Regions from separate parts of the Serratia sp. LSHTC3 genome, predicted to be linked through region 1. Evidence: predicted binding sites of a transcription regulator. Region 1 holds the regulator's gene; the other holds the start of a gene.
What was found. The regulator LexA, encoded in region 1, represses DNA repair genes until DNA is damaged. The targets are predictions, from matches to a motif close to TNCTGTATGTACATACAGNA.
Positions count from the first base shown of each region.

Region 1 (3,417 bases):
ATCTGCTGGCCGGTAACGGCATACGCCAGGCCGAAGGCCAACGCGACCAGCCCTGCCTGCCTGCAGGCCGCATGCCACACTTTGCGCAGTTGGCTGTCGTCCCGGGCGCCGTAGGCGTGGCCCGAATGAGCCTCCACCGCATAAGCGAAACCGTCGAGCGCATAGGCGGTGAACGTCAGCAGATTCATCAATACCGCATTGACCGCCACCACCTCGCTTCCCAGGCGAGCGCCGAAAATGGTCAACGACGCAAAGCACAGTTGCAGCAACAATGAGCGCAGCATGATGTCGCGGTTGAGCGCCAGCAGGCGACGCAGATCGCCACGCCAGGCCTGGCGCAGCATCTGCAGGGTAATACCGCGCAGGCGCATCACCCGCCACGCCAACCACAGGCCGAGCAGCAGCGTAGCGTATTCGGCGATGGCGGTTGCCGCCGCCGCCCCCCGCACATTCCAGCCCAGGCCCATCACCAGCCAGATATCCAGCACGATGTTCAGCAGGTTGCCGACGATCAGCAGGATCACCGGCGCCCGCACGTACTGTACGCCAAGCAGCCAGCCCAGCAGCACCAGGTTGGCCAGCGCCGCCGGGGCGCTTAACCAGCGGATCTCAAGAAAACGCCGCGCCTGTTCCAGCACGTCGGCATCGCCGCCGACGATCCGCAGCGCCAGTTCGATCAGCGGATAGCGCAGCAGGACGATCGCCACCCCGGCCAACAGCGCCAGCAGCAGCGGTTGCATAAAGGCGCGCGCCAGCGCCTGGGGGTTCTGCGCCCCCAGCGCTTGCGCCGCCAGGCCGGTAGTGCTCATGCGCAGGAACAGCAGCAGCATGAACAGGAAGCTGGTCGCCACCGCACCGATCGCCACGCCCCCCAGATAAATGGGGCTGTCGAGGTGGCCGATCACCGCGGTGTCCACCAACCCGAGCAGCGGCACGGTAATATTGGAGAAGATCATCGGCAGGGCGAGGCGCCACAGGGCTTTATCGGTGTCGCTGGTGAAAGCGGAAATCAGGCGCATGATGGGATGTTCCTGTGACTGAGTGACAAAGGGCGAAGTCAGAAACAAAAACGCCCCAAAACAGGGGCGATTGATACAGGGAGCGGCGGTGATGGCGCGGCGATTAAATCCAGTCGCCGTTGCGGATCACGCCGACCGCCAGCCCTTCGATAGTGAAATTCTGCTGACGCAGATCGACCACGATCGGTTGGAATTCGTTGTTCTCCGGCAGCAGTTCAACCACGTTGCCGTGCTTTTTCAAGCGCTTGACCGTCACTTCGTCTTCGATCCGCGCGACCACGACCTGGCCGTTGCGCACGTCTTGCGTTTTGTGCACCGCCAGCAGATCGCCATCCAGAATGCCGATGTCGCGCATTGACATGCCGTTCACCCGCAGCAGGAAATCGGCGCTCGGTTTAAACAGGGAAGGATCCACCTGGTAGTGCCCTTCGATGTGCTGCTGCGCCAGCAGCGGCTCGCCGGCGGCGACGCGGCCGATCAGCGGCAGCCCTTCTTCTTCTTCCATCAGCAGACGGATACCGCGCGAGGCACCGGAGACGATTTCGATCACGCCTTTGCGTGCCAGCGCCTTCAGGTGCTCTTCGGCGGCGTTAGGCGAACGGAACCCCAGACGCATCGCGATCTCGGCACGCGTTGGTGGCATGCCCGTTTGCGAAATGTGCTCGCGAATCAGATCGTAGACCTCTTGCTGTCTGGTAGTTAGTGCTTTCATTCCGCCCCCTGTTTGTTTATACAGTCTTGCTGTGAGTATATACAGGTAAGCGCGGATTGGGAACCGAAGAATAAATAAAAATCAGTCAGTAGGCGCTTTTCGTCAGCCGAAATGCTGCCATAAGACCGTGCCCCAAACGAACAGCGCCAGCACGATCGCCAGCGACACCGCCGCCGATCCCATGTCCTTGGCCCGCCCGGACAGCTCGTGATGTTCGCTGCCGATGCGATCCACCACCGCCTCGATCGCGCTGTTCAGGATCTCGACGATCATCACCAGCGCTACCGATCCGATCAATAAAATGCGCGCTATCGCACCCACATCCAGCCAGACAGCCAGTATGATAGCCAGAAGGGTGACCACCAGTTCCTGGCGGAAAGCCGCTTCGTGCTGCCAGGCGGCGGATAGCCCTTTATAAGAATAGCCGGCTGCCTTGATGATGCGGGTCAGTCCGGTTGCTTGGTTTGCCATGTTTTCGTGCCTTTCTCAGAGGTCGGTCATAATAAAAAGAGTCTAGAACAGTCCGCGCTGACGGCTCTCGGTTTTCGAACACCACAGATCTGCTACCCGGTTTCTGGTATGCTTGCGGCGCATTGCTAACAAGAGGCTTCACGTTGTTATGTCAGGTTGGCGTAAAATTTATTATAAAATATTGAATTTACCACTTAAATTGTTGGTAAGAAGTAAGGTCATCCCTTCAGATCCGGTTACCGAGCTAGGGTTGGATCCCTCACGGCCGATTTTGTATGTTTTACCTTACAATTCCAAGGCGGATTTGCTGACGCTGCGCACCCAGTGCCTGGCGCAGGATCTGCCCGATCCGCTCAACTCGCTGGAGATCGACGGCACCGTGCTGCCGAGCTACGTGTTCATTCACGACGGCCCGCGCGTATTCCGCTATTACACCCCAAAAGAAGAGTCGGTAAAGCTGTTCCACGACTATCTGGATCTGCATCGCAGCAACCCGGATCTCGACATTCAGATGCTGCCGGTTTCGGTGATGTTCGGCCGTTCGCCGGGCCGCGAAGGCCACGGCACGCCGCACCTGCGTCTGTTGAACGGCGTGCAGAAATTCTTCGCCGTGCTGTGGCTCGGCCGCGACAGCTTCGTGCGTTTCTCCAACACCGTGTCGCTGCGCCGCATGGCTACCGAACACGGCACGGATAAAACCATCGCGCAGAAACTGGCGCGCGTGGCGCGCATGCACTTCTCGCGTCAGCGCCTGGCCGCGGTGGGCCCGAGTCTGCCGGCCCGTCAGGATCTGTTCAACAAGCTGTTGGCGTCCAAAGCGATCGAAAAAGCGGTCGAGGACGAAGCGCGCAGCAAGAAGATCTCGCACGAGAAGGCCCAGCAGAACGCCATCGCGCTGATGGAAGAGATCGCCGCCGACTTCTCCTACGAAACCGTGCGCCTGTCCGACCGCGTGCTGAGCTGGACCTGGAACCGGCTGTATCAGGGCATCAACGTCACCAACGCCGAGCGCGTGCGCCAGCTGGCGCAGGACGGCCACGAGATCGTCTACGTGCCCTGCCACCGCAGCCACATGGACTATCTGCTGCTGTCGTACGTGCTGTATCACCAGGGCCTGGTGCCGCCGCACATCGCTGCGGGCATCAACCTCAACTTCTGGCCGGCGGGCCCGATCTTCCGTCGCCTGGGCGCGTTCTTCATCCGCCGCACCTTTAA
Region 1 is NZ_JBXUNP010000004.1:511,775-515,191, forward strand. It holds gene dinF (MATE family efflux transporter DinF) at 1-1,019, opposite strand, end outside; gene lexA (transcriptional repressor LexA) at 1,123-1,731, opposite strand; gene AC2CGI_RS18080 (diacylglycerol kinase) at 1,834-2,202, opposite strand; gene plsB (glycerol-3-phosphate 1-O-acyltransferase PlsB) at 2,351-3,417, shown strand, end outside.

Region 2 (3,417 bases), on a different contig from region 1:
ATCAGCAGCGCGACCAGCGTCACCGGCAGGCCCATCGCCGGCAGCACGATCAGCGCAGCGAAGGTGGCACCACCGCCCACGCCCGCCACGCCGGCGGAGCTGATGGTGACGATGCCGACCAGGGTGGCGATCCACACCGGATCCAGCGGGTTGATGCCGACGGTCGGCGCCACCATCACCGCCAGCATCGCCGGGTAGAGGCCCGCACAGCCGTTCTGGCCGATGGTGGCGCCGAACGATGCTGAGAAGCTGGCGATGGATTCCGGCACGCCCAGGCGACGGGTCTGCGCTTCCACGTTCAGCGGAATGCTGGCGGCGCTGGAGCGGCTGGTGAATGCGAAGGTGATCACCGGCCACACCTTGCGGAAGAACTTCATCGGGTTAACGCCGGTGAAGGCCAGCAGGACAGCGTGAACCACAAACATGATGGCCAGGCCGATGTACGAGGCCACCACGAAGCTGCCGAGCTTGACGATATCGTGAATGTTGGAACCGGCGACCACTTTGGTCATCAGCGCCAGCACGCCGTACGGCGTCAGCTTCATGACCAGACGCACCAGCTTCATCACCCAGGCCTGCAGGGTGTCGATAGCCACCAGCACGCGCTCGCCTTTCGGCTTGTCGTCTTTCAGCAGCTGCAACGCCGCCACGCCGAGGAAGGTGGCGAAAATCACCACGCTGATGATCGAGGTCGGGCTGGCGCCGGTCAGATCGGCGAACGGGTTTTTCGGGATGAACGACAGCACCATCTGCGGCACCGTCAGATCGGCCAGTTTACCCACGTAGTTGGTCTGGATCGCCGTCAGGCGCGCGCTTTCCTGCGCGCCCTGCACCAGGCCTTCGGCGGTCAGGCCGAACAGGTTGGTGACCAGCACGCCCACCAGCGCCGAGATCAGCGTAGTGAACAGCAGCGTGCCGATAGTGAGGACGCTGATTTTGCCCAGCGAAGAGGCGTTATGCAGCTTGGCCACCGCGCTCAGGATCGAGGCGAACACCAGCGGCATGACGATCATTTGCAGCAGTTGCACATAGCCGTTACCGACGATGTTGAACCAGCTGATGGATTCTTTCAGTACCGGGTTATCGGAGCCGTACACCAGCTGCAGGCCCAGACCGAACACCACGCCGACCACCAGGCCGACCAGCACTTTTTTCGCCAGGCTCCATTGCTTGTGGCGGGTTTGCGCCAGCAGCAAAAGGAGCGCGACAAACACCAGCACGTTAATCACGAGCGGAAGATTCATCCCCAATGTCTCCAATAATCTTTCTTATAAAAACGACTACGCATCACGTATGTCGCGATGTAAATATCGTAACAGTTTGCTGAGTGGCCTACTTATATCCAAATGGAATTTGATATAGCTTTTTGTGTGTTTTTGTTCGTTTTATATACTTCAAGGTGATGGGTTAGGCGGTTTTTTGTGATCAGAGTCTGATATTTCTGATTTGCTCGACATAGGATTGCACCGGCAGGGTGAAATCACCTTGCCAGCAGATGGCAAACGCCACCAGGCACAGACACAGCACCCGCTCCAGCTGGTTGCCTTTTTGCGAGTTGAGCAGCGGCAGGCGAAAACGCCAGCGGCATGGCCACAACAGCGGCACGCCGGCGGGGGTGAGCATATCGGCCAACAGATGGCTGAAGTAGCCGATGATCATGGCGTGCAGCGCATCGGCCGGGATCGGCCAGCTGCGCGGTACGTCCAGTTGGAACAGCGCCATGCCGCCGGCGATCGCCAGCAGGCTGTGGGTGAAACCACGGTGGCCGAAGGCGCGGGCGATGGGCAGGGCAATCCAGCGCAGGCGCTGGCCCAGCACCGACTTGGGGTGATCGATGTCCGGCAGCAGCGAGGTCAGCAGCGCGGCGGGTATGATGTGCCACCAGTCGCCGGTAGCCAGCTCTGGCGTCACTTCCGCCTTCTTGGCGAAGATCGCGCAAGCGACAGAGAATATAAGGTGTCCTTCCGCGGTCATGCTGTTGCGATTCCGGCTGGTAAACTGTTAATTTATCCAGTATATGGGAAAATTCCCAGTAGTGGAAGCAGTTACCCTGTAACCAATTGTTTATTTTCCCCTGTTTTACAACGGCTTGTTACGGCAATGGGTAACAAATCATCGATTTTGACGGGCGAGAACAAAAAGCGGGCAATGGGGGAGTGAAACGGAAAGCAACGAGCGCGGTTTTACGGTGTGCGGCGGGAGGAAGCGGCGGCCTTGAAGCGCGCTGCGTGGCAGTGACAACGCGCTGCGAGCCGTCGCTTTCCCTGCCATGCAGCATAATGAGAACGTCACGCCAATTCAATAAAATGAAACGGTGTTTCGTTTATTTTGCGGTGCGGATCCCTTTTATGCCGCAGGGCGCCGGTGCCCGGCGCCGCAGAATCAGGCAAAGTGGGCAGGGGTGAGCTGTTCGAGGGTCTCCAACTGGTGATCCGCCAGCGCCCAGCGCGGGTCGTGGCGGTATTCGGCGGCCGGGATCACGATGGAACGCATGCGCGCGGCCTTGGTGGCGATCATGCCATTAAAGGAGTCTTCCAGCGTGATGCAGCGCAACGGATCGCTGCCCAGGCGTTCGGCGGCGATCAGGTAGACCTCCGGATGCGGTTTGCTGTACGGCAGGTATTCGGCGGAAACCAATTGATCGAAGTAGCCTTCAAGATCGAACATCTTCAGCACCTGCCGTTGCATGTGCAGCGGCGAGGCGGAGGCTAGACCGATGTTCAGCCCCTGGCTGCGGCACAGCTCCAGCGCCTGCCGGACGCCAGGCAGCAGCGGGCGCGTCTCGTGCACCAGCTCGATGGCGCGCTCGATAATCCGCGCCGACACCTCTTCAAGCGTAACCCCTTGCCACGGCATCGCCTGGTACCACATTTTCACCACCAGATCGATGCGCAGCCCCAGCGTGTCCGGCAGCTTGTGACGGTCGGACAGATCCAAGCCCAGCGCGCCGAAGATATCCAGCTCGGCCTGCAGCCACAGCGGTTCCGAGTCGATCAACAAGCCGTCCATATCAAAAATTGCGGTTTCAATGCGTTGCGAATAAGCCATTAGCGGTTAACTCCTGCCGGCGCGGGTGAATGTGCCCGACACTTTATCATCGCCGGTGACGAGACTAAAACCTTTGCCTGCGCGTGTGGCTTTTGCCAAAACGCAGGATATTCCACACCTCGCGCAATTTTAGCCACCAGCGCTGGTGTTGACGCTCGGTGACCTGTTGCAACATGCGCGCATAATCCAGCACCAACCCCGGCGTCCAGGTCATGCTTTCTCCGCGGCTGCGCAGTACCGCCAGCATCCACAGGTTGGGATCCAGCACCAGCAGCAGAAAACGGCGCCACAGATGTTTATCGCCCAGCACGCCTTCCAACGCGCTGTCGAGCGCGCCGATGACCGTGGTGGAGCAGTTGCGCCGGGTCA
Region 2 is NZ_JBXUNP010000002.1:884,593-888,009, forward strand. It holds gene AC2CGI_RS11530 (L-cystine transporter) at 1-1,244, opposite strand, end outside; gene AC2CGI_RS11535 (metal-dependent hydrolase) at 1,426-1,974, opposite strand; gene hxpB (hexitol phosphatase HxpB) at 2,383-3,048, opposite strand; gene AC2CGI_RS11545 (HdeD family acid-resistance protein) at 3,113-3,417, opposite strand, start outside.
Region 2: AC2CGI_RS11535 (metal-dependent hydrolase) is a predicted target of LexA. The motif match lies at 1,997-2,016, and genes of this name have one in related genera.